Regions from separate parts of the Catenovulum adriaticum genome, predicted to be linked through region 4. Evidence: predicted binding sites of a transcription regulator. Region 4 holds the regulator's gene; each other region holds the start of a gene.
What was found. Region 4 encodes sigma-54, which starts transcription at its own class of promoters, with help from an activator protein. Its sites were predicted from a motif close to GTTGGCACGNNNNTNGNNT; they were not measured.
Positions count from the first base shown of each region.

Region 1 (6,007 bases), 390 kb from region 4:
AAGTTAGCAGGGCAGTGAAACTCGATTAATTGATTTGTCTCTGGGTGGGTAATTTGTAAATGCATGGCATGTAAACATAATCTGTCACTGGCATTTTTAATTGATTTTGGCGCATAGAAATTATCACCTAAAATAGCATGTCCTAAAGTTAACAAATGAACTCTCAGTTGATGAGTGCGGCCGGTAACAGGCTTGAGTTCAATTAAACTCGATGCAGGATGAATTTGTAAAACACGATAATGAGTGAGTGCTTTTTTTCCTGAATCTAACGCCACTTTTTGTAACGGCACCCGCGTTTTATCGGCGATTAACGGCCAGTCCATTATGCCGCTTAACGGTTGTGGTGTGCCTGCGACCTCGGCTAAATAAGTTTTTTGAGTTTGTCTGGCTTCAAATTGTTTTTTGAGGTGAATTTCGGCTGCTTTGGTTTTTGCAAATAGCAATATGCCTGATGTTTCGCAGTCTAACCTGTGAACTAAAAAAACTTGGGGAAATTGTTTTTGTAATCGGGTTAGTGCGCAATCTTGAGTTTCGGGTGCACGACCGGGGTTAGACAACAAACCAGAGGGTTTATTAATAACCAGTAAGGCATCGTCTTGGTAGATTATTTGTAATGGCGCTTGGGGCGGTTTATAAATAAATTTTTGCATAATTAGGGGTTAACTAACCTGAATTGTTGAATCACAAATTGATTTTTAATGGCTGTTTTATCTTAATACTTAGTTAAACCGGTATTCAAACTGATATTAAAACAAGCTATTCCACCAACCGATTAAACTTTACTTAAAGCCTATAAATTCAATGTATTCGTTAACGTGTTAGCAAACGCGTGTGAATTTTTATCTTATTTTTTAGTTATAAATTACTAATAAAAATAAACGCCTGCAAGCTTTTAGGTTAACTATGGCATGGACTTAAGCAGAACGGTTAATGATACAGTAGCTAATTGCATTTTAAAAATTGAATTAGTAAAAACGAATGTCGATATTTTGACCGAATGTTGAATATTGATGCTTTTAATTGTTATTGGTTGATTAATTTAGACACAATACCCTAAATTGGTTTGAACCAAGTTATTCAATTTTTTAGGTCAATTTAAAAATTTTATAATAATAACCCGCAAGGGACTATATGTGTTCTCCTAAGTGTACCCCTCAAGTTTGTGCGGCTTGAGGGGATTTTTTTGTCTGGTGTTACCTGGTGTTAAGAAGGGGTAGCTTGTTTATAGTGTTTTCATGTATTCAACTAATTGCCATCTTTGCGGATCGCTTAGCTGCGTTGTCGCGTAATTGTGTCCGGCATTACTATTGGCGACTTTGTCGGTTTTAAATTCAAAACCTAAATAACCGCTGCTAATAAAACCTACTTTTTTGGGATCATAATATCGGCTACCCACGGTAAATTGATTTGGCCTGCATTGGGTTTGTATATCGTTATCCGCTTCACATTTAGGCAGTAGTAAATCGTATAAACTGGGCACTGAACCATTATGTAAATAAGGAGCCGTTGCCCAAATACCATTGAGTGGCCGAGCTTTATAAGCCAGTAAAGATGCATACGGATTTTGGGTTGTATCAGGCTGATAGTCGCCGCGTTTCACACTGCTTTTTATGGTGTTATCAAATGCGGTAACCATTAAGTTGTAAATCCAGTTAAAAAAGCGGGTTGGGGCCCATTTATCTGGGTCTGGTGTGGCAACAACATTTTTGGTGGCTGAGGTTAATATACTGGCAACGGCGGCTTCTTCTTGAATCAATATATTGCCCACGTCGGTAGATAAATAAATGCCTTCTAAGATGCCACTTTTACCTTGGTAAGTTGCACCATTTAACGCCATTTTCCGGTCGGTTTTTATATTATCGAGTTGGGTCATTTGCGCGACAATTTTGCGTGATGGGTTGTCGCGTTCAATGTTTTGATGACAGCTTTGGCAATGTTGGTTAAATAATTTTTTACCGAGTTTTGCTTTTTGCTGATCAATTTTAGGTAAAACGGTTTCCGGCCACTTTGGTGAGGTAAGTTCCGCTAACTGAGATTCTAATAAACGTAAATTATCCACATCAATAGAAGAGCGAAAGTTAATTAATTTACCATTTTCGTTTTGTTTTGACTGGCCGCCAATCCAAGTTGCCAAACTAGAACGATCGGTTTCTTGCCAGTCTAATGTGGCGAATACGCCCATGACTTCACCTGAATTTCGGCCAATGGCCCCTACGCCTGAATTGGCCGCTATGCCATTCCACTGTACATAATCATGCTGCGCGATATCCCATAAGAATGGATATGAAACAGGTGCATCTGGTTGATTAAATAGGGCTTGTTTAAGCGTTTTGAGTTTGGCCAGGTCTTGAGGTAATTGATTATTGTGAGCCGTTAAGTGAAAAGTTGAAACTAATTTATCAAATAGGTGCACCATGTCGGTAGAGCTAATTAATTGCTGAGCTAACTGTTGCTTTAATTGTGCTGCCATCTCGGCGTCAAAGCTTTGCTCAATGACAGCTGTGAGTTGCTTTTTGTTGATAACGTGCTGCAATACGCGGTTATAAATACGTCCAAACGCATCTAACCTAGCGTATCCGTATGAGTGTCGCTGGTATTAATATAATTGTATAAGCTGATTTGTAGCTGGTAAAAAGCTAAATCTTTAACGATAGCGGTTTTGTTATCATAATTAATATCTAGCGCTAATACGCGCTCAACAAAGCGTTGTTGTTTTTCAGCTGAATTTAAAGTCATGGATAACGCAACTTCTAACTCGCGCATAAAACCATCCATGTTAGCCATAGCAGGCCCGCCATCAATTCTAATTGCGGTGTCTTGATAAACGATTTGGCTGGTATGACAGGCGGCGCAGGTAAACCCTAAATAGCTTTTATTTTGGTATTCATCTTTCACCATTCCTAATGGGAGAGCATCTGGGTTTAATTTGGTTTTTTGTTGGGGAATATATCTAAATTGATCAATATGTTGGTTGTCGCGAAAAAGAGATTGAGAGTTGGACTGCTCTAAACTTAAGAAAAAGTCATAAGGTAATAAATCTGACCCTTGAGTGGCATTGTAGTACCACATGCTTTGCGCTGGCGACCAACCTTGCCAATTTTTACTTGTTTCCCAATTTTTAAAATCTGGGCTTGGATATATTTTTTGATAGTTATCTAAAAACTGACTGTTGTTAACTATATCTGCGCCGCGGTATTCGTTATTGTCTTTAAATCTTTGGTAGTGTTTAATTTTGGCTGAAATGGCAATTACAATCGCTAAAATAATTAAGCCAATGGCTAGCCATTTTGTTAGCTTGCCCAGCTTTGAAAGGGTATGCATACTAACTCCGTTTATTAGGGCGTGTTGATCTTTTCTGTATGATTTTACAGCGAGTTGTGCGGTATTTATACAATGAAGCACGATTGTAGTGTAGTTGTTCTACATAAATGAGTGCTGAGGCAGTAGAAATGCCGCACAAACGCTGCCCGAAGGGTTCGTCCTAAACGCTTTTTACTCTTTGTTGCTGGTTTTTGACTTAGCCCGCTAGGCCTACAAACCAGCGCCGCGATTAAAAAGCGTTTAGTTAGAACAAAATTTATACAGCAAAGATCAACACGCCCAAGTAATATTTTTATCCTGCGGAATATTATACCCTTTTCAAAATTAAATCCGGTTAATTTTTATAACATTATTGGCAGCCAAAACAGGCTTAATTGACAGCTTGCATCACAGACACAATATTTTTAGCGACATCGTCCATTTTTTGGCTATTGTCCATCGCCATTTTTCGCAGCGTTTTATATGCTTGATCTTCAGACAGCCCTTTATGCTGCATTAATATACCTTTGGCTTTGTCTATCCATTTTCGGCCATCGAGTTTGCGCTTGGTCTCGATAAGCTCACTTTGCAATGATTGTACTTGTTTGAACCGCGCGATGGCGACTTGTATTGTCGGGCCCACATGATGGGGCAGTTTGTCGCCAACAATATAAGCATTAATTTGTGAGTTAAGTAATTTTTGGATCATAATTTGGTCTGAAAATTCAGTAAAAACCACCATAGGTTTAGGATCAATTTGATTAAGAATAACTAAACTATGAATGCTTTCGTTACTGAGTTTGTCCACATCTAAAATAATGACATCAGGAATGACCTCATCAACTACTTTTAATATTGAGCAAGTCGTTAGCCTTGGATAAACATGATAACCACAGGTCAATAATGCATTTTGTAAATCATGGTCATAGTGAGGGTGTTCTATTAATAATAAAACTTTTAATCCGTTGCTATTATTTGATTTATATTGATTTTGCATATGCTCTTAACAGGTTTATTGATCACTTAAATAAGGCTAAGCAAAAAGTGCGCCTAATGCTTATTTTAAAGCTGTAGGCGGTTATTTTAGCGGTTTTCATTCAGCATGGGCTCATATTGGTGAAACGTTTTGCACTGAAATACGGCAATTTGCATGAATATAGTCAAAATACGTGCGTTGGTTTGTGTATGTGTTTTGAGTTTATGGTAAGTTTTATTGTTAAGCTTTAATCTAAACAATATTGCACCCAAAAAATCAACAGACCCAATCACATGCAGGCGTTCGTCCCAAAGGTGCATCCGTTCTTTATTCGGAAAGTAAAGCTGCATTAAACCATATGACCAAATTATTGGCGTTTAATCTTTCTCCACACATTCGTGTTAACGCGATAGTTCTGGGGTTAATACGCCAATGACAGACAATTGGAAGACGCTCAGACATTATGGAAAAATAAATCGCCTATGAAACGATACGCAGAACCTGAAGATATTGCTGGTATTGCGGCTATGTTGTTTGAGATCTCGTATTTAACGGGAAAAATTATAATGGCAGGTGGTGGGCTTAATTTGGTTTAATTTGATTGTTTTTGGTTCTTTTATGAAATATTATTACTAAGTTATTATATTTTACATTAACAAGCTCATGTTAAATGTTATATTATCTTCTAAATTTTGTTGTGATAATAATCATAGGACACTTCAATGGCACAAATAGAACAAACAGCAAATAGTAAATTTGTTGGCACACAAGCAGAAAACAAAGCATTTATTATTTTGATTAGTTGCATTGCAACAATAGGTGGCTTTTTATTTGGCTACGATAGTGGCGTGATCAACGGAACGGTTGAAGGCATTAAGGTTGCGTTTAATTCTGACTCAGTTAATACCGGCTTTAATGTTGCGTCAATGTTACTAGGTTGTGCTGTAGGCGCTGCTGCGGCAGGTCGGTTAGCTGATGTTTATGGCCGCAAAACTATGTTAATTATTGCGGCTCTTTTGTTTTTATTGTCAGCATGGGGTACAGGTATTTCAACGGATTCTAGTTGGTTTATTTTTTACCGCATTGTTGGTGGCTTAGCAGTAGGTGCAGCCAGTGTAATGACACCTGCTTATATTAGTGAAGTTGCACCAGCACGCTACAGAGGCCGTTTGTCTACTATTCAACAAGTGGCCATTATCTCGGGCTTAACCTCTGCTTTTTTAAGTAACTATGTACTGGCGAATATTTCGGGTTCGGCATTAAATCCGTTGTGGCTTAACTTTGAAACTTGGCGTTGGATGTTTTGGGTTGAGTTAATTCCGGCTAGTATCTTTTTGCTAGCGTTATTTTTAATTCCTGAAAGTCCTCGCTTTTTAGTTGCTCGTCATAAAGATGAAAAAGCCCTAGCTACTTTAACTCGTTTATATGGTGAGCAAGAAGCTAAGCAAAAGTTATCTGAAATTCAACATACCGTTTCGCAATCGTCAGATAAACCTAAAATGTCTGACTTGTTAGACTCTGCTACGAGCAAAATTAGACCCATTGTTTGGGTTGGGATTGGTCTTGCGATTTTCCAGCAGTTTGTTGGCATTAATGTGGTATTTTATTACGGTGCGGTATTGTGGCAATCGGTTGGTTTTTCAGAGAGCGATTCGCTATTTATTAACATTTTATCGGGTTCATTAAGTATTGGCGCTTGTTTAGTCGCAATTGCTTTAGTTGATAAAATTG
Region 1 is NZ_CP109965.1:752,913-758,919, forward strand. It holds gene OLW01_RS03360 (RluA family pseudouridine synthase) at 1-650, opposite strand, end outside; gene OLW01_RS03365 (di-heme-cytochrome C peroxidase) at 1,223-2,533, opposite strand; gene OLW01_RS03370 (di-heme-cytochrome C peroxidase) at 2,563-3,321, opposite strand; gene OLW01_RS03375 (ANTAR domain-containing response regulator) at 3,692-4,297, opposite strand; gene OLW01_RS18470 (SDR family NAD(P)-dependent oxidoreductase) at 4,539-4,712, shown strand; gene OLW01_RS03380 (SDR family oxidoreductase) at 4,720-4,872, shown strand; gene OLW01_RS03385 (sugar porter family MFS transporter) at 4,999-6,007, shown strand, end outside.
Region 1: the regulator sigma-54 is predicted to act here: its motif matches at 4,336-4,354, upstream of OLW01_RS03375 (ANTAR domain-containing response regulator).

Region 2 (6,007 bases), on a different replicon from region 4:
CGCATTAGCCCAATCAGTATTATTAATTGGTCGTTTTTCAAAGGCTAAAATGCAGATGTTTAAATCATTTAATATTCAGCAGCATCAGTATGCTTGGTTAGATATTCGTTATGTGACTGCCCATGCAAGCAAAGGGTTAGAAGCTGATCATGCGATTATTATTGAGGTAGATGACAGAGTTTTCCCCTCCAATCGCAAAACTGAAGCTGTCTTAGAAATGGTTTTGCCTAGCGCAGAGCATTATTTACATGCTGAAGAACGACGACTGTTTTATGTGGCGATGACACGGGCAAAACATCAGGTATTTCTTTTATATAATGCACGTCAAATGAGCTGTTTTATTGATGAATTGCAGACTTTTTTCGAGTAGTTCACACTTTTAAGTTGAAATAGGCTGGTATCGTCCTCAGGTTTGAACTTAACACTCGCTGTAAATACTAACGAGTAACATCAAGTAACAAGCGATGTTGAATTAATCTTTTGGTGATTATTTTTTAATGATTTCCTTTAAAGGTTAAATTTTTGGAATCTAGAACAGGAGTTAATGATGACAGTTAAAAATATTACAGGTAAAAAAGTCGCTATTTTAGCAACCGATGGGTTTGAGCAAAGTGAATTATTTGAACCCCGAAAAGCTTTGCTAGAAGCGGGCGCAGAAGTTGATGTTGTAAGTTTAGAACAAGGCGATATTACCGGCTGGCAAGGCAAAAATTGGGGTGATAGCATTAAAGTTGATAAAACGTTAGATGAAGTCAAACCCGAGCAATACCACGCTTTAATGTTACCCGGTGGTTTAATTAACCCAGATTTATTAAGAGTTAACGAACAAGCAGTGCAGTTTGTGAAAGGTTTTTTTGCTGGTGATAAACAAAAGCCAGTTGGGGCAATTTGCCACGGTCCTTGGTTATTAGCAGAAGCGGATGTCGTAAAAGACCGGAAAGTGACTTCATACGCGAGCATTCAAACCGATTTAAAAAATGCAGGTGCGAATTGGACTGATGCCGAAGTTGTAGTGGATAAAGGACTGGTGACCAGCCGTAAACCAGACGACTTAAACGCGTTTAATCGAAAATTGGTTGAAGAAATTGCAGAAGGCCAGCACAAAGCGGCGTAATTTTTGGTCTTAATTTAAACGCTAATTCAAACTAATGTATTTTAGTTATTTTAATTGCGAGTGCTGATCTTACTGAGTAAGTTCAGCACTCGCTTTTATTTGCTCCTGCATAGAACTCTATCTTTATTTAGCTTATCTGAATTCTCGTAATTATATTTAAGTGTCAATTAATTGTAAGTTTGCTTTAGCGCTTAAGCTTTGCTATCGCTAAATTAATTTAACTTTGGCATATTCAAAGATATTTATTTTAGCGTTGCAGCGCTTGATTTGCTTGATGTGGTGCTTTTTTGTGTCTAATTATTTAGTCGTGCATTCAGATTTATTATAATCTTGTCTTATTTTAACGATTTTTCAACTCACAGGCATTGCAATTGAGTATTAACTTATATAAATTCTATTGCTCAAAGCATATATGAGGAAAATAAAATGAATAAATCGGAGCTCGTGAAGCAAATTGCCGAATCGGCTGATATCTCTCAAAATGACGCTAACAAAGCACTTTCATCTTTAATTGAAACAGTGACGACTGAATTATCTGAAGGCGGTCGTGTCGATTTAATTGGATTTGGTTCGTTTAGCTTAAAGCACCGTAATGCTCGTGAAGGTCGTAACCCTTCAACTGGCGAAACTATCCAAATAGCAGCAGCTAACGTACCTTCGTTTAAAGCGGGTAAAGCATTAAAAGAGTCTTGTAACGCTTAATGTGCTGTTATGATTAGTTGTTTAAATTTAATGAGTTTAAACAACTAATCCATTTTTATACCGGCTTGTTGTTAACGTCTTAATTTATATTCCCGCCTACCTTTTCTCTTTGATTAATTGTTTACAATTGTAGTTTGTGGTTTAATTTATCCATTATTTATCGTCTATTATCTTAGGTTATGCTGATAATTTTATATTTGAAGCGGCAAGTTGTAGAAGATTATTCTTACCTGCATTAAAATAGCTAAATAATAATGATGAAACGCATAAGGTTTAATGATAACAGTCTGCGCTTTCGCTATTTTAATATTCTAATCCGAATCAATTCTAGGGAGATACATGAGCTCATTATTAGCACTAGGTGAAGGCATGGTGGAGTTAAAGTTAAACTCTGAACAGCAGTTAATTCATAAATATGCGGGCGATACCCTAAACGCTGCCATTTATGCTAAACGTTGGCAGCCTGAAATTGATGTGCACTTTTATTCTGCGGTAGGCCAAGATATGTTCAGCGTTCAAATGTTAGATTATTTGAAAAGCGAAAATTTGGCGACCGATAGTGTGTTAACCACAGAACAAGCCAATATTGGTATTTATGCTATTCAAACTGATGATACGGGTGAGCGTTCGTTCACTTACTGGAGAAGCGCATCTGCCGCTACTCAAATGGTTAAGTTATTAGTGGCACAAGGTGGCGCTGATACCTTGCCTCAAGCCGATTGCGTATTTTTTAGTGGTATTTCGCTGGCTATTTTATCGGACGAAGATAAAGCAGGCTTGTTTGATGTGTTAGAAAAACTAAAAGCCAAAGGAAGCAAGATTGCGTTTGACCCAAATTACCGAGCTAAAATGTGGCGTAATCAAGCTCATGCCATTGAATGGATAGTTAAAGCTTATCAAGTGAGCGATATTGTTTTACCAGGCTTAGACGAACACGAAGAATTATTTGAACATAATAGTGTGGAAGACGTGCAGTCATTTATGCAACAAAATGGTGTGTATGAATATGTGATCAAAGCAGGTAAAGACGGTGTTTATGGGTTTAGCGGTGATGAGTCTTGCCATGTACCTTTTAACCCAGCGCCTAAGCAAGTTGATTCAACTGCGGCAGGTGATTCATTTGCGGGCACCTATTTAATCTCTCGAGTAGCAAAAAACAGCCAAGTTGATGCGATCAAAAACGCAGATTCAGTTGCCAGAGAAGTTGTGCAGCACCCTGGAGCTATTATGGATAATGAAATTTATCAACAGACTTTTAAAGCTGGATAGTAGTCCTCTACTCACAAGTATAATATTGATAAATAACAAGCCGCTCATTTAAAACGAGTGGCTTTTTTTATGGATATTGCTCAAGCGCTTGATGTGATATTGAAGGGGCGGGCGTTTGTCCTATTCTGGCTGCGCTGTAATGTAAGTTAAATACATTAAAATAATGGTGTAATAGCTCTGATGCATTTTGCTGTTGGCATTGTTTTAAAGCCTGAGCTGTTGCTTCAGCAGTCGACAACTGATGAGCGTGAGGGGCTTTACGTAGCTCGTAACTGGCTTGTTGATTTAAGCTTAAATCTAAAGTGGGGTAAGGCTGTAACCAAGGGCTTAAGTTAAATATTTTTTTGCTTTGTCGCCAAGTACCATCAATAACAATAAGGGTGAGTTTTTTATTACCCGCCGCCTTTACCGGCGATTGATAAGCAGTGCGGGTGGCTTGTGTGGGGTACAGTATCACCACGAAACGGTTGGGATCTTGTAACAGCGCAAGTAAAGCTTTTTCAGGTTCAGTTCGAGACCATTCAAATGCAAAGCAGTTATTTGGCAAAATATCACTAATTAACTTGCCGGTGTTGGTGGGCTTTAATATTTCATCTGTATGCATCAATAATACTAAATCCATTTGAATATTTAGTTTACGTTTCCAGCTACAAATGCAGGCAAATTGTGCTAAATGACAAGATTGACAGCGAGCGACAGAAATACCTCGCGCCAAAAAAGGTCGAGTTGCTCTGGCAAGTCGTTTGGTACGTAATTGAGAAAACGAATATGAATTATGCATAATAGTCTTATTAAAAGCCGTATTGGCTGATTATACCTTGTTTTTATTAATCTTGAAGTATTTGGCACAAGCTTTGCTTTGACCACTGGAGCAGTCAATAAATAAACGGATCGTCAAAATTTTGATGCGATCAACATATTATCAGTGGAGTCGATTATGGAATTAGTCATTATTATTATGATGTTGGTATTAGTGGTTGTCGCAACAGTCGCGATTCGGTTAACGCAAACCGGCACACCTTTTCCATATCAGAAAAAACCAGCTCTGTTTACTGAAGCCGAACGTGCATTTATGCTTAAGTTAGAGCAAGCAGTGGGTGATCAATTTAGAGTGGTCAATCGAGTTAGGCTGTCCGATATGCTAATAGTGACTCAAGGTATGGATAAAAGAGCAGAACAGGCGGCTAAATTAAAAGCATCGGCTAAAACGCTTGATTTTGTGTTGCTCAACCGTCATACGCTTGAACCCGTTGCCGCGATAGATTTAGTTAATACAGAATCAAAGGTTGGTTACAAAGCGAAAGCCGATTGGTTTGTGCGTGGCGCGCTAGAAACCGTAGGGGTTGCACATGTGCGAATTAAAGTAAGAGCTGGCTATAAGTCATCTGAAATACGTGCTTGCTTAGCCGGAAAAATGGGGGCGAGCCAATTATCGCCATTAAATGTTCATAAAGCGGCTTCACGCGGCCCTACACGGCCTATTAAGCCTTTACGTGATATTAATGTCACTCAAGGTGGTCGTTCACAAGCGGCAGTTGCTTAATCCGTATTTTGAATCAACCCTGAACGCATTTTCAGGGTTTGTTATTTTAGCTAACTAGCTCGCCTAATTTAAATAATGCAGATTCACCGGGTTGCATTTTTTTCCAGCGTTCATCGTTTGTCAGTGGCCTAGTTGCGATCACCGTTACCACATCATTTGGGCCGGTTTCTTTTTGAAAATCAATCATCATATCTGCATCAATTAATGTTGCTTTGCCAAATGGCGCACGGCGTGTGATCCATTGTAAATTGTTAGAGCAATAAGCTAGTACATAAACACCATCGGTGAGTAGCATATTAAAAACGCCTTTTTCGCGTAGCGTTTGTGATAATTTAGCAGCGTAGCGAAATACGTCTGTCATATTTGATGGACAACTTGGATATTTTTGCCGGATTTTATCTAGCAACCAACAAAACGCCAATTCACTGTCTGTATTGCCCACTGGTCGGTAATGTTCGGGTTGTAAATCTTGATAATTGGATAGTTGGCCGTTATGAGCAAATGTAATTTCACGCCCCCAAAGTTCACGTGTAAAAGGGTGAGTATTCTCTAAACAGACCGGTCCTCGGTTACCTTGTCTAATATGACTGATCACAGATACACTTTTAATAGGGTAGGCTTTTACCAATTTCGCGATTTCAGACCGACAGCTAGGCTCAGGATCTTTAAACGTCCGACAGCCTTTACCTTCATAAAATGTAATGCCCCATCCATCTTTATGTGGACCAGTATTGCCTCCTCGTTCTAACAAACCAGAAAAACTAAAGCAAATGTCCGTCGGCACATTAGCCGACATACCCAGCAATTCACACATTTATTTATTGCTCTTAATTTGATGTATTTCGCGTTGGAAAAATAATTTAATGTGCGTATTGTTCAATACCCGGCTGGTAAAGGCAAGCTTGATTTAATGGATTTTGTTTAAGGGGTGAGCAGCTGCCAAGTTAATTTTGACAGCTGGTTTGGTGAGCAAAGTCAGGTATTGTTTAGTGTGTATCAAATTCGTTGATGTAATTATTTAATTTTTCGCCTGTCTCTTTAAGTTCAAATGATGCTTTTTGTGTGTCTGTGGTTTTTTGAGTGACTTTATCGGCATCGTCTCTGATGGCGATAATTCGTTCATTAATTTCATTTGATACGCTGGTTTGTTCTTCAGCAGCGGTGGCAATTTGTACTGCCATTTGCATAATTTGATCAAGCTCTGTTTTCATAACTTCAAAAGCTTGTGCATTCTCGACAACGAGCTGAATGGCTTTATTGCCTTCTGTTTGTAATACGTTCATTTTATCTGTTGCATTGCCAGCGCCATTTTGCAAGGTTTCAATTTGACTTTTTATTTGTTCTGTCGACTCTTGTGTTCGGCTTGCTAAACTTCTAAC
Region 2 is NZ_CP109967.1:57,764-63,770, forward strand. It holds gene OLW01_RS16270 (UvrD-helicase domain-containing protein) at 1-370, shown strand, start outside; gene OLW01_RS16275 (type 1 glutamine amidotransferase domain-containing protein) at 548-1,114, shown strand; gene OLW01_RS16280 (HU family DNA-binding protein) at 1,523-1,816, shown strand; gene OLW01_RS16285 (sugar kinase) at 2,156-3,085, shown strand; gene OLW01_RS16290 (tRNA-uridine aminocarboxypropyltransferase) at 3,153-3,866, opposite strand; gene OLW01_RS16295 (DUF2726 domain-containing protein) at 4,023-4,628, shown strand; gene OLW01_RS16300 (class II glutamine amidotransferase) at 4,675-5,442, opposite strand; gene OLW01_RS16305 (methyl-accepting chemotaxis protein) at 5,615-6,007, opposite strand, start outside.
Region 2: the regulator sigma-54 is predicted to act here: its motif matches at 3,927-3,945, upstream of OLW01_RS16295 (DUF2726 domain-containing protein).

Region 3 (6,007 bases), 330 kb from region 4:
TTTAGTCGGCTTTGTTGCCGCTTGTTATCAGCGTGGTGTTGATTTTATTCAAGTACCAACGACATTATTATCTCAAGTTGATTCGTCAGTTGGTGGTAAAACTGCAGTGAATCATCCTTTAGGTAAAAACATGATCGGCGCTTTTAAACAGCCCGAAGCCGTTTTTATCGATATTGATTCATTATCTAGCTTACCTGCCCGTGAGTTTGCTGCTGGTATGGCCGAAGTGCTCAAATATGGTATTGTTTTTGAGCGTGAGTTTTGGCAAAGTTTAATTGAAGCTAAAACCCAGATTTTAGCTCTTGAGCCTGCTCAACTTGTCCGGGTTATTAAGCGTTGTTGTGAAATTAAAGCAGAGATAGTTGCTGCTGATGAAACGGAGCGAGGCGCTCGTGCACTGTTAAATTTAGGTCATACTTTTGGCCATGCGATTGAAGCTGAAATGGGGTATGGCGTATGGTTGCACGGTGAAGCCGTAGCCACAGGCATGGTGTTAGCAACTCGGTTGGCTCATATCCGAGGTTATATCAATCAGCAAGACTTTGATGAAGTGGTGACCACCATTGAAAGCTATAACTTGCCGATTCATAAACCAAGCTCAATGACATTAGACGACTTTGTTAAACACATGAAGCGTGATAAAAAAGTTCAAGCTAATGTGATGCGTTTTATTGTGCCAACAAAAATTGGACATTGTGAAATCATGAGTGATGTTACCGAAGCTGAGCTCAATTCAGTTTTAGTTTAATCATTTAGTCGTCAGACTAAGTGATTTGCTTATCACTAACTTAAGGCGTTGTGAGATGAGGCCAAAAAACTGGGATCGTCTGCTATACAATTTGTCTTTTTCCAATGCGGTTGTTTTATATACAGACATCCAAGAACCTCTAATTCGTTACTTAAGTGATATTCAAGATGAATACCACTTAAGTTACATTCCTAGTTTGAAAGACCTCACCGACAAAGCGCTGCTCACAACGGTTTTTAAACAACTAACGGATAGCTCTTCAGTTATAATCGACAAACCTTTAAAGTACCTACTAGATGAACAAGATCAAAACGATAACTGCTATACAGTCGCGGTTAAAGGTTTGCCAACTGAGCCTGTTATTAATCAATTGTTAGATTGCATGCAATATTTTGCAGGTCGGTTTAACGTGATTTTTGAAATAACGCCCGTTCAAGCAAGTTTATTTAGTCAAAACTATCCAAGTCAAGTGGTCAGCTTAATTGGTCCTGATTCTGCCGAGCAAGCTCATTCATCGCCTTTAGAGCATTCCGTAAATCCAGCCGAAGAAGCGCGCAATTCAACCAAAAAATCATACTTGATTTGGTTAAGCTTAACTATGCTGTGCTTATTATTTACATTAGGCATATGGTGGTTTTTATCTCAAAACGATATTGATTCAAACTTAAAACCTAATGTTAATTTAGCTGAACCTGAAAATTTAGGCCAAACAGAAAGCACAAAATTTGAGATCGAGCCGTTAGCAAAACCGAAATCGGAAGTATTGACTGAGCCACAAGTAGCTAAATCTACAAAAGAGCTTGATTTAGTTGAGCAAGCCATTTTACAAAAAGATATGACAGCGGCTGAATACTTTGCTGCTAAAAAGAAAAATCAGCAGGCGGAAATAACAGATAAAACAAAAAGTAACCTAGCAGAGCAAGCACCTCAGCCCGAATCGTTAATTGAAGCTAAAAAATATGATCAGCAAGTTGATATCGGACAACAGCCAGTAAAAAAACCAGAAACGGCTGAAACAGATCTTAAAATGGATAATAAACCAGCGATAACACAACAAAATGAGCAGCAAGCTGAGCCTAACCTCGGTTATTATGATAACCTATGGTATCAACAGCAAAACCCTAAACAATACGTTATTCAGCTCACCTTGGTTAGCTCTGAATCCGTTTTGGATGAGTTTTTAGCGTCACCTGACATTCAAACGTTAGCTGAACCAGCCAAGCTAAAAGTTTATGAGAGTGAACAAAGGTTTGGAGTGACTTATGGCATTTATCCAACTCACCAAACGGCATTAGCTGCCATAAATACGTTACCGGGTTCAATTAAAAACGCTGGCGCTTTTGCAAAACCCGTTGCTGCAATTGCTCAGTTAATAGCGAAAAAGAAATAATTTTGAAAAAAACACGAGCATTTTTAAAATGGGCTGGCGGTAAATACTCGCTAGTAGAATCAATAGTTGAACTCTTACCTAAACGCAGCAAAACATTAGTTGAGCCGTTTGTAGGAGCGGGCTCTGTGTTTTTAAATAGTAATTTCGAACGTTATATTTTAAATGATATTAATCCTGATTTGATTGCACTGTATCAACATTTAAAAGCAACACCTGAAGCTTTTATTCAAGATTGTAAGCTTATGTACCAAAGTAAATACAATCAAGAAGATGCGTATTATCAGATTCGAGCTGAATTTAATCAGGAAAAAGATACCTACCGACGCTCTATTTTATTTACCTACTTAAACCGTCACGGTTATAACGGTCTTTGTCGTTATAATAATTCAGGGTTTTATAATGTGCCTTTTGGGCGTTATGTGAAGCCTTACTTTCCAGAACATGAAATGTATTACTTTGCTAAGAAATCTCAAAAAGCTGAGTTCACCTTAGTGGATTTTGAAACTTGCATGCGTAGCGCGCCAAAGGGCAGTGCTATATATTGCGATCCCCCTTATATTAGCTTGAGTGAAACTGCTAATTTTACTCAGTATGCAAAATCAGGTTTTAATATCCATGATCAAAAGCGATTAGCCGACACAGCTCAGCAGTTATCACACGAAGGGAAGAATACTGTGCTCATTAGCAATCATGATACGCCGATTGTTCGTAATTTATACTTACCTGCAAAAATTAAAACACAAAATGTATCACGAGTAATTAGTCAAAACGCAGGCACCCGTCAGGCCGTAAAAGAAGTTTTAGCTTTGTATAAAGTAAAGAGAATAAAGCAACCTATTATCACAGGCTAGGCCGGTTTCATCACTTAAGTCGCTAAGCTAATTGCTAACTTTACGACTGCGATGAGCAATAATATAAATATAGCAACTAAAACAATACCGTTAATCAAAAAGCCAAACGCTGACTTTTGCTTAAAATCAGCCTCTCTGTTTTTCTGACTTTGTACCCCCATTAGCGCCGCAATACTGGATAACAGGTATTCAAGCCATCTTAACGTTTTACTCATATTAACTATCCGTAACTAAAGTCATATTTTAGTATAGACAAAACTTAGCTCAGTGAAGGGGTTTGCTAAATATGAGTGCTATATAACTTCAACTCGGTTTAATGAATATGTTTTAAACGGCCTTTTTCACGCGGACTGCGTTAAATTCCCTAATATACCACCCCAGGGACGGGGAGAAGTAGAGCGGTGTCGGAACCAAAGCCGAGACTAGCTACTGAGGCGTGAATTTGCCTTGTCCACGCAAAAAAATTTCGTTAGAAACCATGCAAAGCGATAAGGTTAAGTCATTTAATTAGTTAGAATACACCTTAATCTGAGTTGAGGTTATATATTATTTTAAGTGATGTATCACAGGCATAAAAAAGCCCGCAATCGCGGGCTAAATATGCTTAACTTTGTTGTTGGTATATTCGAATCAACTTATAAGTCGAAATCAACCGCATAAGAAACATAAGCTTCTAAGTTTTGGCCATCGCGGTCTGATTCAATTATACCAAAAGTGAAACCGTCTTTAGATAGAGATGCACCAATATCAACACCTTCAACTGCGAAGTCACCATCGTATGAACCAATGTGGAATGCAGCTTCTAAACCTGGTGCAACTTCAACTGCATAATCAGCAGAAACATAAGTTGAATCACCAAAATCGAAATCACCAGCTTCTTCATTAGCTAATACTGCTAAGCCTAAAGTTAACGCACCAAAGGTAACGCTACCGTATATTTCACCAAAATCTAACTCTTGACCTGGATTAGCGTAGTTATAATAAACATAACCTACATCGTATGAAACGCTGTCAGTTTCACCTGAAAAACCTAAATAAAGGTCAGTTTCTGTGTCGTTAGCAAGGTTAGATACCCAAGTACCTGCATAAAAACCAGATTCAGCAGCATAATCAATACCGCCAGAAACAGCAGCAGCGTCAGCTGTTTGAGTCATACCACGCCAGAAGTAGTTTGAAGTAACTGCAGCATTTGCAGATAGACCGTCAACCGCCATTGCTGAAGTTGAAGACATTGCTGATACTGCACCTAAAATTGAAGCGACAATTAATGTTTTTTTCATGCTAGTTCTCCCAATTGGATTTTTTTAATTCAAAACTAAATGTGCTGCAAAGGTAATTGCAACCCCTGTGCCTATTTTTTCATTTCCTTAAAAAAAACTTTAAAGTCTTTGATTTAAAAGCTTTTTAAGGTTTTTATTGAACTGCGCTGATGCGTTATAGCACTTAAATTATAAAATCACTACTGATTTTGTTCTAAAATGGTGCAATCAGTAATAAGCCATGTTTTGTTTTAGTGCGACGCGGTATAATTGTTAATTAATTGCACCTTTTTAAGCCTTAGAGATTTTATTTTGTCATTTGCGCCATAGCCAAGCTTGTGTAAAATAGCTTTTAATTGTTATTAATCTTCTTAATAGGTTGGATATGAATCCTTATTTAATTGCGCCTTCTATTTTGGCCGCTGATTTAGCTCGTTTAGGTGAAGAAGTAGAAAATGTCGTTGCAGCTGGGGCTGATATTATTCATTTTGATGTAATGGATAATCACTATGTACCTAATTTAACTTTTGGTCCTGCGGTTTTAGATGCGCTGGTAAAATATGGCGTTAAAGCTGACTTTGACGTGCACTTAATGGTTGAACCTGTTGATGACTTAATTAATCAATTTGCAGATGCAGGAGCAAACTATATCAGTTTTCATCCAGAGGCGAGTCGCCATGTAGATCGCTCAATTAATTTAATTAAAGATCGCGGTATTAAAGCAGGCTTAGTATTAAACCCAGCAACGCCTTTATCGGTGTTAGATTATGTGCTGCCTCAATTAGACCATGTATTATTTATGTCGGTAAACCCTGGTTTTGGTGGGCAGTCATTTATTCCTTACACGTTAGATAAAATTAGACAGCTTAGAGCTCGTATTAATGAATTAGGCTTAAATACCCGAATTGAAGTCGACGGTGGCGTAAAAACGAATAATATAGCAGAAGTCGCTGAAGCGGGGGCAGATATGTTTGTTGCTGGTACCGCTATTTTTGGTGCAGACAGCTATAAAACCGCAATTGATGAAATGCGAGCTGAGTTAGCTAAAGCCAGATAGCCAGATAATTAAAGGCGAGCGACAGGCTAAAAACACTTGGATAATTCAAAAGTATTTTTAGCCTGCTAAATCCTAAATCCTAAATCCTAAATCCTAAATCCTAAATCCTAAATTATCCCAACATAGGCTTTAAAAACTTAGCAGTGTGAGATCTTTTCTCATTGCATAAATCTTCTGGGGTACCACTAAATAAAATCTCGCCGCCTCCGTGACCCCCTTCAGGACCTAAATCAACAATCCAATCGGCTGTTTTTACCACATCTAGATTATGCTCAATAATAACCACAGTATTACCGTGATCCCTAAGCCGGTGCAATACAGCTAACAGTTGCTCAATGTCGTAAAAGTGCAAACCAGTAGTGGGTTCATCTAATATATATAGAGTTTGGCCTGTATCTCGCTTTGAAAGTTCTCGGGCTAACTTTACCCGCTGTGCTTCACCACCCGATAGGGTGGTCGCCGCTTGACCTAATCGAATATAACTTAACCCAACGTCCATTAAGGTTTGTAATTTGCGTGCAATTGCTGGCACAGCACCAAAAAACTCACGAGCATCTTCTACTGTCATATCTAAGGTTTCGTGAATGTTTTTTTGCTTATACTTTATTTCTAATGTTTCGCGGTTATAGCGTTGGCCTTTACAAACATCACAAGGCACATAAACATCCGGCAAAAAGTGCATTTCAACTTTAATAACGCCAT
Region 3 is NZ_CP109965.1:33,269-39,275, forward strand. It holds gene aroB (3-dehydroquinate synthase) at 1-748, shown strand, start outside; gene OLW01_RS00130 (SPOR domain-containing protein) at 804-2,138, shown strand; gene OLW01_RS00135 (Dam family site-specific DNA-(adenine-N6)-methyltransferase) at 2,138-2,989, shown strand; gene OLW01_RS00140 (DUF2970 domain-containing protein) at 3,004-3,204, opposite strand; gene OLW01_RS00145 (TorF family putative porin) at 3,625-4,269, opposite strand; gene rpe (ribulose-phosphate 3-epimerase) at 4,634-5,305, shown strand; gene uvrA (excinuclease ABC subunit UvrA) at 5,418-6,007, opposite strand, start outside.
Region 3: the regulator sigma-54 is predicted to act here: its motif matches at 4,326-4,344, upstream of OLW01_RS00145 (TorF family putative porin).

Region 4 (6,007 bases):
ATAGACCAACAAAATAAACTCATTGGTATATTTACCGATGGTGATTTACGCCGAACTTTAGATAAAAAAATCAATATACACGACACCGCTATATCAAAAGTAATGACAACTGGTGGAGTAACGGTTACGCCAGATATGCTAGCGGCTGAAGCCCTTAAATTAATGGAAGATAAAAAGGTAAATGGCTTTATCGTGATAGATCAAAACGATCAACCAGTTGGGGCTATTAATATTCACGATTTATTAAAAGCTAAGGTTATTTAATTCAAAACTAACAATGAGAAATTTGATTAATGATATCTAACACCATTTATGGTCTTATTACACCTGACGTTGCCTATCAATTTCAACAAACAAAATTATTAATTTGTGATATTGATGGCGTATTTTCAGATGGCCGAATTTACCTTGGAAACCAAGGCGAAGAACTTAAAGCCTTTCATACGCGAGACGGATTTGGAATCAAAGCTATCATTAATGCAGGTATTCAAGTTGCCGTCATTACCGGCCGAAAATCCAATATTGTTGAAAAACGCATGACATCATTAGGGGTACAGCATATATATCAAGGCCAAGAAGATAAAACTAAAGCTTTTGACTTATTATGTCAGCAACTTGCATTAAGCGCCGATGAGGTAGCCTATATTGGAGATGATGTTCCCGATTTAACCGTTATGCAAAAAGTCGGATTAGCCATTGCCGTGGCCGATGCTCACCCACTTATTTTATCGTTAGCTCATTACACCACTAAAACTCGTGGTGGGTTTGGCGCTGTGCGGGAAGCTTGTGATATATTATTAGAAACTCGAGGTATATTAGCTCAAGCGCAAGGTATGAGTGTATGAAGCAATTGCTGTTATCTGTTTTAGTCATAGTCGCCGTTAGTCAGTATTTTTGGCGTCAATGGTCAACTGAAGACTTAACGCCCAATAAAGTGGAGCAAGTTACCCAGCCTGATTATCAAATAAAACAATTTACTCAGGTAACATATAACTCAACAGGTAACAAACAAACGCAACTAAAAGCTGAAAACCTCGAATATTACCAAGAACTTGAATTTACTTATTTTCAGCACCCTGAATATGTTTTATATTCAGATATGCAAGAATCAAATTGGGTACTCACAGCAAACGAAAGCGGTATTTACGATAACCGCCATTTGGAACTTGAAGGCAATGTATTAGTTAAATCGACTCAACCAACCGATTGGCTAAACGAAATTAATGTGTCGCGGCTTAATATGGATTTAACCCAACATACAATTACCAGCAAAGCACAAGTGAATGCCCAAGGTAATAAATTAAAGGTTTCTGGAAAAGGATTAAAAGGCAACCTAAACACTAAAGAATTTGAATTAACTCAACATGTTCAGGCGACTTATCTTGTTAAATAAACAGCTCGTACTAGGCCTAATTGCCCTACATTTTAATAGCTTTGCCCTTGAATCAGATTTTAAGGAAAATATTGTTATTGATGCGCAAAATCAACAATTAGATATAAAAACTAATACCTTAACCTTTAGTGGCAAAGTGGAAGTGTCACAAGGTTCTTTATTGATGCAATCATCCAAATTGCAAGTTTTGAAAGGCCTAAACCCTGAACAAGATCAAGATATATTGATTGCAACTGGTAGCCCTGCGCACTATCAACAAGAGCTTGAAAACGGCGCGGTACTAACAGCCAAAGCAAATCAAATTCATTACCGAGTAGACGATCGAATATTAACCTTAACGGGTAACGCACAAATTGCACAGCAAGGTAGCCAAGTGAGTGGTGATAAAATTGAATATAATTTAACACTCCAAAAATTAGTGGCTTCATCCGAACAAACTAGTGGTAACCGAGTCAGAACCGTACTAACTCCAAAAAGTGATGATTAATGGCACAGTTAATTGCAAATAATTTGGCAAAAGCGTATAAAAAAAAGCAAGTCGTAAAAAATGTTTCTTTGTCTGTCGATTCTGGCAGCATTGTTGGCTTACTAGGGCCAAATGGGGCCGGTAAAACAACCACATTTTATATGATTGTTGGCTTGGTCGAAAATGACCAAGGCGAAGTATTAATAGACGATACCAATATCACCTATTACCCAATGCATGAACGTGCACGCTCAGGCGTTGGTTACTTGCCACAAGAATCATCTATTTTTAAAAAATTAACGGTTACCCAAAATATTTTTTCCATATTAGAAATGCGAAAAGATATAAACCAGCAGCAAAAGAAAGATAAACTAGAAGAGTTACTAGAAGAGTTTCATATTACCCATATCCGAGATAGTGAAGGTATGTCTTTATCCGGTGGTGAAAGGCGTAGAGTTGAAATAGCCAGAGCATTAGCCGCAGATCCACAGTTTATTTTATTAGATGAACCTTTTGCAGGGGTTGATCCTATTTCTGTAATTGATATAAAACGCATAATTACTCATTTAAAAGAAAGAGGCTTAGGCGTTTTAATTACCGATCATAATGTGAGAGAAACTTTGGATGTCTGCGAAAAAGCGTATATAGTGAGTCAAGGGCAACTTATTGCATCGGGCAGCCCAGAACAAGTGCTAAGCAACCAGCAAGTCCGAGATGTATATTTAGGCGAGCAGTTTAAATTATAATGAAGCAATCAATTCAGTTAAAATTTGGTCAGCATTTAACCATGACTCCTCAATTGCAGCAGGCGATTCGTCTACTGCAACTGTCATCGTTAGACCTACAACAAGAAATTCAAGAAGCGCTTGATGGCAATCCGCTTTTAGAAACGGATGAACCACAGGACGACTTCGAATCGCTTGAAGAATATAACCAGACCAAAAAACAAAAAGAAGATCAAAACCGCAAAGAAAATAACAACCAAGAAAACGGCGAACAAGATGAATATTCGGTTCGTGATAGTCATGATGAAATGACTAATCAGGATATTCCCGATCAACTACCAACTGATAGCACATGGGACGACCATTTCACTCAAGGCAGTAGCAGTAATTCAAGTTCAAGCAACTACAGCTCAGATGAAGATACCGTTTACCAAGGCGAAACCATAGACTCGATCCGAGATCACCTTTTATGGCAAATGGATTTAACCCCCTTTTCTCCACTCGATCGTGGCATCGCCATAGCCATCATTGATGCAATTGATGATTCAGGCTACCTGACTGTCAGCGCAGAAGATATTTTAGAAAGCTTAGGCAATGAAGAAGTAGAGTTAGATGAGGTAGAGTGCGTACTTAAACGCATTCAAGTATTTGACCCGATAGGTGTCGCATCTCGAACCACACAAGAGTGCTTATTAATTCAATTAAACCAATTCGCTGACGACACACCATGGCTAAATGAAGCTAAGTTAGTCATCAAAAATTACATTGCCCTACTAGGCAACCGTGATTATCGAACGTTATTAAGAAAAGCCAAGCTAAAAGAAGATGACTTAAAACAAATCATGAAGCTGATACAATCGTTAAACCCAAGACCGGGTAATAGCGTTGTCGCAGAAGAGGCTCAATACATTGTGCCTGACGTCTCAGTTAAAAAGATAAAAAATAAATGGATTGTAGAGCTAAATCCAGAAAGTGTGCCTAAACTTAGGTTAAACGCAGAATATGCAGCTATGTCAAAAACAGCTCGTAATACGGCCGATAGCCAGTTTATTCGCTCACATATGCAAGAAGCCAAATGGTTTATAAAAAGTTTAGAAAGCCGAAATGAGACTTTACTTAAAGTTGCGCGTTGTATTGTAAAACAACAACAAGATTTTTTTGAACATGGCGAAGAAGCCATGAAACCTATGGTGCTGAATGATGTTGCCGAAGAAGTAGAAATGCACGAATCAACTATTTCACGAGTAACAACGCAAAAATACTTACATACTCCAGCCGGTATTTTTGAATTGAAGTATTTCTTCTCAAGCCATGTCAGCACTGAAAACGGTGGGGAGTGTTCATCGACCGCGATTAGGGCACTTATCAAAAAACTTGTTTCTGCTGAAAACCCAGCAAAGCCGTTAAGTGATAGCAAGATAGCTGAATTGCTAGCCGACCAAGGTATAAAAGTGGCTCGTAGAACCATTGCTAAATACCGAGAGTCGCTATCTATTCCGCCATCTAATCAACGAAAAAGCCTATTGTAGGCTGTAAACCAGAAGGAAAAGTCTATGCAAATCAATTTAACTGGTCATCATGTCGATATCACAACTGCATTACGTGATTATGTCGATACCAAGTTTGCCAAGCTAGAACGCCATTTTGATCATATCAACAATGTGCATGTTATCCTGAATGTTGAGAAGCTAAGCCAGACTGCTGAAGCAACCTTACACTTATCAGGCGGAGAAGTATTCGCCAATGCCGAGCATACCGATATGTATGCTGCAATTGATTCCCTTATCAATAAACTTGATAGACAAGTCATTAAACACAAAGAGAAAATGAAGCATCATTAATGGATATTCAATCTTTTTTAAGCTTGGACTGCACTGCTAGTGCAGTCCCTGTAACCAGTAAAAAACGAGTACTAGAACTCATCAGTCAAATTGCGGCTAAGCAACTCACCGCAGTTCCAGAACAAGAAATTTTAGATGCGCTTATGCAACGTGAACGGTTAGGCAGCACAGGTATAGGTAATGGCATTGCCCTACCCCATGGCCGATTAGCTCATTCAGATCAAACGGTTGCGGTATTAATAACAGCAGAAACTGCAATTAGCTACGATGCAATTGATAACCAACCAGTGAATGTATTTTTTGCCTTACTAGTACCTGAAGCAGAATGTAAAGCGCATTTAAAATCCCTTGCGGCTGTCGCAGAAAAACTTTCTGACAAAGCGATTTTAAAAAAAATCAGAACAGCACAAACCAACCAAGAGCTATATCAAGCTATTACGGAATAAGCATAATGCAACAGCTTGTCATATTATCCGGCCGTTCAGGCTCAGGAAAATCGACCGCGCTAGACCAACTAGAAGACGCTGGTTTTTATTGTATTGATAATATCCCAATACAATTATTGCCATTTTTACCTGAAGCATTAAAAGGTAAATATACACATGTTGCACTTAACCTAGATATCAGAAACTTATCAGACTGGCAGCATGATTTAGCTCAAATTATTGCTCAACTTAAAGCATCCAGTGATATTATTGTTGTTTACATGGATGCCAGCGACAGAACTTTGCTTAAACGCTATTCTGAAACTAGACGAATGCACCCTTTATCTATCACTCAAGCCAGTTTAAGTTTGGATGAAGCCATAAAAGAAGAAGGTGAGCTGTTAAGCCCAATTAGAGAAATAAGCGACCTTTTTATCGATAGTAGCGAACTTAGCATCCATGATTTAAATAAAATAATTACGAACAAAGTATTAAATAAAAAAGCAGGCCATTTAAAATTGGTTTTTCAATCTTTTGGCTTTAAATATGGTATTCCTACTGACGCTGATTATGTGTTTGACGCCCGCTTTTTACCTAATCCTCATTGGGATGAATCGCTCAGGCCCATGACCGGCTTAGATAAACCCGTCCAAGCATTTTTAAAAAATCATGATGAAGTCAAAGGCTTTATCAACAAAATCACTGACTGTATTGAATCTTGGCTACCTATGCTAGAACAAAATAATCGCAGCTATGTGACTGTAGCCATAGGCTGTACTGGCGGCAAGCATAGATCTGTCTATATTGCTGAAGAACTGGGCTGGTATTTTGCCGCATCACAATCAGACGTTTCTATTGTGCATCGTGAGCAATCTAAACACTAAATAAGAAAAACCATATGAACCAAGCCTCTAAAACGCTTTTTATTAAAAATAAATTAGGTTTACACGCTCGAGCTGCCACTCAGCTAGTGCAACTGGCTCAAACTTACCAAAGCAAAATTGAAATTACCTGCGAAGGTAAAACGGCTAGCGCCAACAGCGTGATGGGATTGTTATTATTATCTGGCGCAACAGGCTGTGAAATTCAAGTGCAATGTGAAGGCGAAGATGCAGCGGCAGCGCTTGATGCGGTCGAAAATTTAATAAACGCCAGAT
Region 4 is NZ_CP109965.1:359,537-365,543, reverse strand. It holds gene OLW01_RS01545 (KpsF/GutQ family sugar-phosphate isomerase) at 1-264, shown strand, start outside; gene kdsC (3-deoxy-manno-octulosonate-8-phosphatase KdsC) at 294-845, shown strand; gene lptC (LPS export ABC transporter periplasmic protein LptC) at 842-1,393, shown strand; gene lptA (lipopolysaccharide transport periplasmic protein LptA) at 1,383-1,880, shown strand; gene lptB (LPS export ABC transporter ATP-binding protein) at 1,880-2,605, shown strand; gene OLW01_RS01520 (RNA polymerase factor sigma-54) at 2,605-4,113, shown strand; gene hpf (ribosome hibernation promoting factor) at 4,138-4,425, shown strand; gene ptsN (PTS IIA-like nitrogen regulatory protein PtsN) at 4,425-4,871, shown strand; gene rapZ (RNase adapter RapZ) at 4,877-5,734, shown strand; gene OLW01_RS01500 (HPr family phosphocarrier protein) at 5,749-6,007, shown strand, end outside.